2 regions of the Paenibacillus sp. NPDC058071 genome follow, and region 2 is predicted to be linked to the other one. Evidence: riboswitches for the same ligand, from Rfam matches in the RefSeq annotation. Region 2 holds a riboswitch; the other holds the start of a gene.
The links. Region 2 has a riboswitch for cyclic di-AMP ahead of ACFVTB_RS13770 (APC family permease). Riboswitches for the same ligand answer to the same signal wherever they lie in the genome.
Positions count from the first base shown of each region.

Region 1: another riboswitch for cyclic di-AMP. It lies ahead of ACFVTB_RS06855 (TrkH family potassium uptake protein); the one in region 2 lies ahead of ACFVTB_RS13770 (APC family permease).

Region 1 is NZ_JBHVSK010000003.1:313,009-317,205, reverse strand. It holds gene ACFVTB_RS06860 (CPBP family intramembrane glutamic endopeptidase) at 1-1,026, opposite strand, end outside; cyclic di-AMP (ydaO/yuaA leader) riboswitch at 1,313-1,493, shown strand; gene ACFVTB_RS06855 (TrkH family potassium uptake protein) at 1,577-2,917, shown strand; gene ACFVTB_RS06850 (potassium channel family protein) at 2,933-3,595, shown strand; gene ACFVTB_RS06845 (LysR family transcriptional regulator) at 3,660-4,197, opposite strand, start outside.
Region 2 is NZ_JBHVSK010000007.1:109,020-113,216, forward strand. It holds gene ACFVTB_RS13760 (beta-glucosidase) at 1-1,289, shown strand, start outside; gene ACFVTB_RS13765 (DUF402 domain-containing protein) at 1,541-2,056, shown strand; cyclic di-AMP (ydaO/yuaA leader) riboswitch at 2,245-2,427, shown strand; gene ACFVTB_RS13770 (APC family permease) at 2,573-4,197, shown strand, end outside.

The DNA of each region.
Region 1 (4,197 bases), on a different contig from region 2:
TTCACGGAACCCGGACCAAAGCGGCTTTTTCCAAGAGCGCCACATGCCGTCGCCGGCAACAAGCGAGAAGTAGACGGCAACGCCGATGGGCAGCAGCATGAGGGCGGTTACGAACATCATCGCAATCTCCGAGGAACGAGTGGTCGCTTGCTCGCCTAGCTGTGCTTTAACACCGTCTAACAGGTTTAAGTTATTAAAGATATAGAAAAAAGTGAAAATCAGACTGATCGCGATTCCCCGCTTAAAAGTCGTATTACGCCGGTACAAAACCGCGTAAATGATTGCGAGCACCAGCGTGAACACGTACATGTAGATCAGGCTGACAACAGATATAGAGCCTGCAATATCCTGCTGTTTTTTAACGTGGGCCGTATAGTCGGCAGGCGGTTCAAATACAGGCTTATAACGCGTAACCGTCCACTCGTCTCCGTTCAGCTGCCGGACGCCGACAGTCAGGTTCAAGGAGGCGTCGGCCAGCTTATAGCCTGACGGATGGAAAACGACCTCTCCATCGTCGTTCACGTAACGATCGGTCAACTGCTCTTTGCTAAAGCCTTTCGAAACGGCGAAGCTTTCGGCCGCGGCAATCAGCGGCTGTTCATTCACGGCAAATCCCGTTTTCCAATGCCAGCCGACGATGCTGCTGCTGGTCATATGTACGTAGATGAATGCGTTGCTGCCGTCCTCCAGCTTCAAATGCACTTGAAACGCATCGGTTGGAAAATTGCTGCTGTATTTTTTTTCATATTCCCCGAGCTTTTTTTCTTTGGAGAAATAACCGCTTGCCAAGCTGTCGGTTTGATGGATGACATCGGCACTCTGCGCCGCTAGCCCGAACTGCTGTTTGGAAAAGGAGCGGGCAGCCGCTTCGGCTTCGCTTTTGGCAATCGCTTTAGCGAATGTTACATCGCTGGAAGCTTCCCCGCCGGCCAACGGAATGAGCTGTGCTGCGATAAATATAAGCAAACCGATAAGAGCGGCTACTATAAATCGCTTCCAATCATGCTTTTCAATGGAATGAATCATGCTTCACCTCTGACTTTAATTTCGCCCTGCGGCTATTGAGCCCTTGTTTTCAATGCGTAATGGACAGCCATTCTGTAACAATAACATATGACAGTCTGAAATATCCAATGCTTGACAGCCGCAAATCTGGTTAAAAGGTTTGAAAACGAGAGAAATAACGACATTGGGACAGCGTTGAACGTCTCACGAATCAAGGGCGGGCTAATTTGAACTAATTTCGGCGAAATTCTGCTATTTGCTTGGTTGGTAAAACGAATGAAATAGGATTATAATCGTTATCGATAATCGAATAGAACAGCCGAATTTCCGTTGGAAAACGGGGGAACCATAACGCTGCCGGCTTGTCCGTCAGCACGGGGTGAATTTCGGCGGCGCGCATTCGTCATACGAAGCGAACCGCTCGAATAGGGCCGCCTGTCCAGGCCCGAATCCGTCAGCTAACCTCGCAGGCTGTGTGGAACAGGAACTCATCGCAGCGGCATTGAGCGTCCGGTGCTTTTTTTATGCCCAAATTACACCATAACGGCTCTACAGCCGGGGAGCGCAATCCATGTTATCCTTTTTTGATATTCGCAAATGGTCGCCGCCGCGGATCCTTGTATCCGGTTTTGCGGTCATTATTTTAATAGGCGCTGTACTGCTGATGACCCCTCTCGCGCTAAGCGAAGGCGCGGAGCTTCGTTTTCTCGACGCTTTGTTTATGGCTACATCTGCAGTTAGCGTAACCGGGCTTGCCGTTGTTGATACCGGCACGTTCTTCTCGACGCCAGGGCAGATCATTCTGCTGCTGCTTATTCAAATTGGCGGATTGGGCTTCATGACGACGGGCACGCTGATCGCCCTCATGCTGCGCAAACGAATTTCGCTGAGGGAGCGTCTGATTTTGCAGGAAGCGATGAATCAGACGAGCATGCAGGGCATCGTGAAGCTGGTGCGCAAAGTCATTGTCTATTCGCTTTTGATCGAAGCGTCCGGATGGCTGCTGCTTTCTATCCGCTTCGCTTTTGATATGCCGCTCGGAAAAGCGATATACTTCGGCCTATTCCATTCCGTTTCGTTGTTCAATAACGCCGGCTTTGATATTTTCGGCCAGTTTCGCAGTATGACGGACTATGTCGGCGATCCGCTGATTAATATTGTGTCTATGTTGCTTATTGTTTTAGGCGGTCTCGGCTTCGTTGTCATCTCGGATTTGCTCGATTGGCGGAACTGCCGCAAGCTGACGCTGCACAGCAAAGTGGTCCTTACGACTACCGGCCTGCTTATCGCAGTTGGGGCGATCGTCATTTTTATTTTCGAGTTTTCAAACGCGAATACGCTCGGTTCCTTGAATGCGGGCGAGAAAGTGCTTGCTTCTCTCTTCCAGTCAGTTGCGCCCCGCACAGCTGGAGCGAATACGCTCGATTATTCGGCTATGCGGCAAGCGACTTTATTTTTTACCGTTATATTGATGTTTATCGGTGCGTCCTCAGGCTCGACTGGCGGCGGGATCAAGACGACCACGTTCGCTACGCTGATCGGAGCGGTGCTGGCCATGGTGCGCGGACGGCAAGATATCGTGATGTTCCGTTATCGGCTGGCGAAAGACCGGATTTATAAAGCGCTGACCATTACGATGCTGTCGGTGGCGCTCGTCATTTTCGTCACGATGCTGCTCTCGACGACGGAAGATCAGCAGTTTATGAAAATATTGTTCGAAGCGACATCCGCTTTCGGCACGGTTGGTCTATCCGCCGGTTTGACGCCGCACCTGACCGATTTCGGACGAGTGATTATTATGTTTACGATGTTTGCCGGCAGGCTTGGCCCGTTGACGCTTGCATATGCGCTCGGCCCAAAAACAGAGAAAGAGCTGTACCGGTATCCCGAGGGGAAAATTACGATCGGATAGGGGAATGGGAGAGGAATGAAGAATCACCAGTTTGTCATCGTCGGCCTCGGCAGATTCGGGTCCAGCTTGGGGAGAGAGTTGATTCAGCTTGGGCATGAGGTGCTTGGCATCGACAAGTGCGAAGAAGCGGTACAGGAGATGAGCGACGTGCTTACGTACGCGGTTTCAGCTGATTGTACGGACGAAGAGGCGCTGCGCTCACTCGGCGCGCGTAACTTCGATTGCGGCGTCGTGGCGATTGGAGACGATATTCAAGCGAGCATTTTAACGACGATATTATTGAAGGATTTGGGCGTGAAGCGGGTGGTGGCCAAAGCAATGAGCGAATTGCATGGCCGTGTGCTGGAGAAAATCGGAGTCGACCGCGTCGTCTATCCGGAGCGGGATATGGGTATCCGGGTAGCGCATCAGCTCGTATCGCCAAACCTGCTCGATTATATCGAATTGTCGAAGGATTACACGATCGTCGAGTTGACCGTGCCGAAGCAGATGAACGGCAAGTCGCTCAAGGAGCTCAATCCAAGGGCGCGTTTCGGCTGCAGCATCGTTGCTATAAATAAGCCAAGCGGCATTATTATTGCTCCTACGGCGACGGATACGCTGATGGAGCGCGACGTCATGGTTGTGATCGGGACGAATGATCAAATCGAGCAGTTTGAAGATGCGGTAATCAGGTGAAGATAAGGACAACGGCTACGCGACGCCGTTGTCCTTTTCATTGATACATAGCCGGGCGGCGCTATTATTTGCGGGCCAGCTCTTCAATCCAGCCTCGTACACCCGGATCGAGATAGGCCGGGTCGGAATGGATGAGGCAGGTCGTTCTTTTTGTATCCTCCAGTTCACGGATCGAGACGACGGTCAGCTCGTTGTCCTCGATCATTTGTTTGCGGAGATAAGAATGAGGGAGCAGGGTGGCGGCGCGGCAAGTGTTGAGCAGTCGGAGAATCGCTTCGAACGAATCGATCTCCATTTTTACATCCGGCAGCAGGTTGTATTTGGCGAGTATCTCATCCGTCAGCTTCCGATACCACGTTCCTTTAGAAAATAAAATCATTGGCAATTCGTTCAAATCTTGAATGCCCAGCTCTTGCTTGTCGACGAGTGCAAGACTCGTCGGCAGGACGAGCAGCAGATGATCGTCGAACAGAGGGACGCAGTGCAGCTGCGTATCCTCAATACGCGAAGCGACGAGCGCAATGTCGGCTTTGTTTTCGCGGACGAGGTTGACGATTTCATGCGTTTTGCCAGTTACCGCCTTGATGTCGAATTCCGGATGG
Region 2 (4,197 bases):
GTGTATTGCCGCTAAGCCGTACGGGCAAGCTGGCTCTTATTGGCGCGATGGCCAAAGAAGTACGCTACCAGGGCAGCGGAAGCTCCCAAATCAAGCCGACCAAGCTGGAAGATATTAGCGAGGAAATTATAAAAATTGCCCCTGATGCCGAAATTGCATATGAGCAAGGGTATCAGCTGTCTAGTGAGGAAACGGATGCAGAACTGCTGGAGTTGGCAAAGCAAGCGGCTGCAAGCAGCGAAACGGCAGTTGTCTTTGCAGGCTTGCCGGCGCGCTATGAATCGGAAGGCTTTGACCGCCAGCATTTGCGTATTCCGCCGAATCAAATCGCTCTAATCGAGGAGATTGCCAAAGTGCAGCCTAATCTCGTTGTCGTATTAAGCAATGGCGCTCCTATTGAAATGCCTTGGCTGCCTCATGCGAAAGGGGTTCTGGAGGCTTATTTGGGAGGACAAGCACTGGGCGGAGCAATCGCCGATCTGCTGTTTGGCGTGGTAAGCCCATCCGGCAAGCTGGCAGAGACATTCCCGCTGGCGCTTAGCGATAACCCGTCATTTTTGTTTTACCCAGGAGAAAAAGACATTGTGGAATATCGGGAAGGCATTTTTGTCGGCTATCGCTATTATGACAAAAAGCAACAACCCGTATTGTTTCCGTTCGGACACGGCTTGAGCTATACTGCCTTTGAATACTCGAATTTGACTGTGCAGAAAAACAAAATCAGCGATCAGGAAACGCTGCAAGTGCAGGTAACGGTTCGCAACAGCGGTCAAATGGCGGGAAAAGAAGCTGTTCAGCTGTATGTTCGCGATATTGAAAGCAGCGTAATTAGACCGGAGAAGGAACTGAAAGCCTTTGACAAGGTTGAACTGCAGCCGGGCGAAAGCAAAACCGTTTCTTTTGAGCTGGATAAGAGAAGCTTTGCTTACTATGATGTAGAATTAAAAGATTGGGTTGTTGAGACGGGAAGCTTTGAGCTTCTAATCGGTAAGTCATCGCAGGATATTGTGCTGACGGAGCAAATTGAAGTAGAGTCTACTACAGTGCGAACCTACGTTTATCACCGCAATTCGACCATTACTGATCTTATGCAGACGGAGAAGGGCCGCGAGTGGGTGAAAAAGATTTATGCGGTGCTGCCATTTGCAGCAGCATTGGAGGGGCCGCATGCCGCATTGCTGCAAGCGTTTATGAAATATATGCCGATTCGCGGCATGCTCTCCTTCAGCGGGGGCAAATTTACGGAAAAGCATTTAGAAGAGCTTGTTGATGATATGAACAAAAAATAAATAGGTTAAGCCGATTTTTAGGCGTATCCCGCAACGAATTATAAAGGCACGCACGGCTATTATCGAATTAAAGCCCTAAGCTGCAAGCTGGCTCCGTTATCATATCGGAACTAGCTTGCAGCTTAGGTTTTTTTAATTGTCTACAGGGCAAGGTTTTTCAAAACCGCAGAGGTATATTATGATATTCTTTTAATTACTTACATTATATTATTGCTGCCATATGATCACACATACCGAAAGGAAAATTATAATTGGATAATCAACAAATGAGGATTCAATCCTTGAAATACGGCAATCATCTTCATTATGAATGGGATACTACACTTCTTGAAAAGACTGATGAACACATCTTCGTTCTCGGTCATCGAGGAAGAAAACTGAAGCATTACACCAAAGGGAAAGTATTTACCATGGAGAATTGGACAATTGAGTTCTTTCCTTTCGACGCTTGGTTTACTGTAAGTGCGGATATTATCGATGGCAAAGTGACACAATATTACTGCAATATTTGCCAACCAGCAAAGCTCAATGAAAATACAGTAACTTTTGTCGATTTGGATATCGACTTGATCTATACAAACGGCAGGTGGAATGTCGTTGATGAAGACGAATTTGCGGCTAACGCAGTGAAGTTTTCGTATCCGCCAGACTTAGTCAGGAGAGTTATTCAGGAGCAGAAGAGTCTCGAGGAGCGGATCGAACAGGGACGATTCCCTTTTGACGGTACCATAGAGCGATTGATCAAAATGCTGCCGGACGGAGAATGACACTACGAAAGTGCCGATTTCGCGAGAAAACACGAGAAAATAACAGCTTTCGAGCGAGGCACATTCATGTAAGCGGTTTATTGCAGATGTTCCAATCCGAATCGATTCAAAAACGGTTTGCGCCGCATTTTACTTTGATTGGCGATGAGCGTAAGATTAGTCCGTACTCATCAAACCGAATACGTTCAACGTTCTAATCGCTAAATTTCCGCAAGGAAAACGGGGGACCCAATCGATAATGCCGATATTTGATCCGTCAGATGAATTCGGCATCATCCGGGGTGAATCCTGCTGCGCCAACGCAGCGGGTAGGGCGACTCATACCGCCCGAATCCGACAGCTAACCTCGTCAGCGTTGAATGAGAGAGGGTTGTGAACATGTGCTGAAAACACAGGCTCCTACCTGTGTTTTTTCGTGCGCAAATTTCACCGTACAGATGGAGGATATGAAGTGGATGGCTGACTAGAAACGCTTCACAGACGCAGCATAAAATCACAGATGGCGGTGAATGAACATTGATAACTTCAATTAAACGAATTTTAATCGGCAGGCCGTTGAAATCGACGGAGCTAGGCGAGCAAAAGCTGAATAAGACGAAGGCGCTCGCCATTTTGTCCTCCGATGCGCTCTCCTCCGTCGCTTACGGACCAGAGCAAGTTTTGATCGTGCTGCTGACGGTAGGGGCCGCAGCTTTTTGGTACTCCATCCCGATAGCAGTAGGTGTTCTGGCGCTGCTGACTGCGCTAATTTTTTCCTACCGGCAAATTATTTTTGCTTATCCGCATGGCGGCGGCGCTTATGTCGTCTCGAAAGAAAATCTCGGCAAGCATGCCGGTCTTGTGGCAGGGGCATCCTTATTGGTCGATTATATATTGACGGTAGCGGTTAGCGTCTCGGCCGGCACAGATGCGATAACTTCGGCCTTTCCAAGCTTGCATCCATACAACGTGCCGATAGCGGTCGTTTTCGTCCTATTTATAACGACGCTTAACTTGCGAGGCGTGACGGAATCGGCTTCGATTCTCGCTTACCCCGTCTACCTGTTCGTACTTGCGATACTGGCACTGATCGCAACAGGCGTCTACAAAGTAGCAACCGGCCAAGTTTCACCTGATTTGCATGCGTCGATCGGTACGCCGGTGGCGGGAATTGGACTGTTCCTGCTGCTCAAGGCGTTCGCCTCCGGCAGCTCGGCACTGACCGGTGTAGAAGCGATCTCGAACGCCATTCCGAACTTCAAAAGCCCGGCGCCAAACAATGCCTCGAAAACGCTGCTCGCGATGGGCGCTTTGCTTGCGATTTTGTTTTCAGGCATCGTCTTTCTCGCATATTATTACGGAATCAGTCCGCGTCCAGAAGTGACGGTTGTATCCGATATCGCCGAAGACGTATTTGGACGCAACGGCGTTTATTATTTTATCCAAGGGACAACAGCGCTTATTTTGATTCTCGCGGCGAACACAGGCTACTCTGCGTTTCCGCTGCTGGCAGTCAATTTGGCGAAGGATAAATATATTCCGAGAATGTTTACGGTCAGGGGAGACCGGCTGGGCTATTCGAACGGCATCCTGATGCTTGGCTTGCTGTCCATCGTTCTTATTGTAGGATTCGGCGGAAAAACAGAGCACTTAATTCCACTCTATGCAGTTGGTGTATTCATTCCGTTTACGCTGTCGCAGACGGGGATGATGGTGAAGTGGTTCCGCGAGAAGCCGAAGGGCTGGAAGTCCAAATTCATCATCAATACAATCGGCGCATGCATCAGTTTTATCGTGTGCATTGTCTTTTTCTTAACCAAGTTCGGCCAAGTATGGCCGGTTCTTATCTTCTTGCCGGTTATCATCTGGCTGTTCGTCCGGATTCACGCGCATTACGAAGCGGTGGCGGATCAACTGCGGACAACGACCTGCGAGCCTTCTATGCCGATTGAAGGCAATGTCATCATTGTCCCAGTGGCAGGCATTACTCATGTTGTCGAAAATTCGCTGAACTATGCCAAGTCGCTTCATGCGGATCAAATCATTGCCGTCCATATTCCGTTTGAACGCGATGAGGAAGCCGCTTTCGAACAAAAATGGCAAAAATGGCAGCCGGATATCCGGCTTGTTACGCTGCATTCGCCTTACCGAAGCTTGGTCTA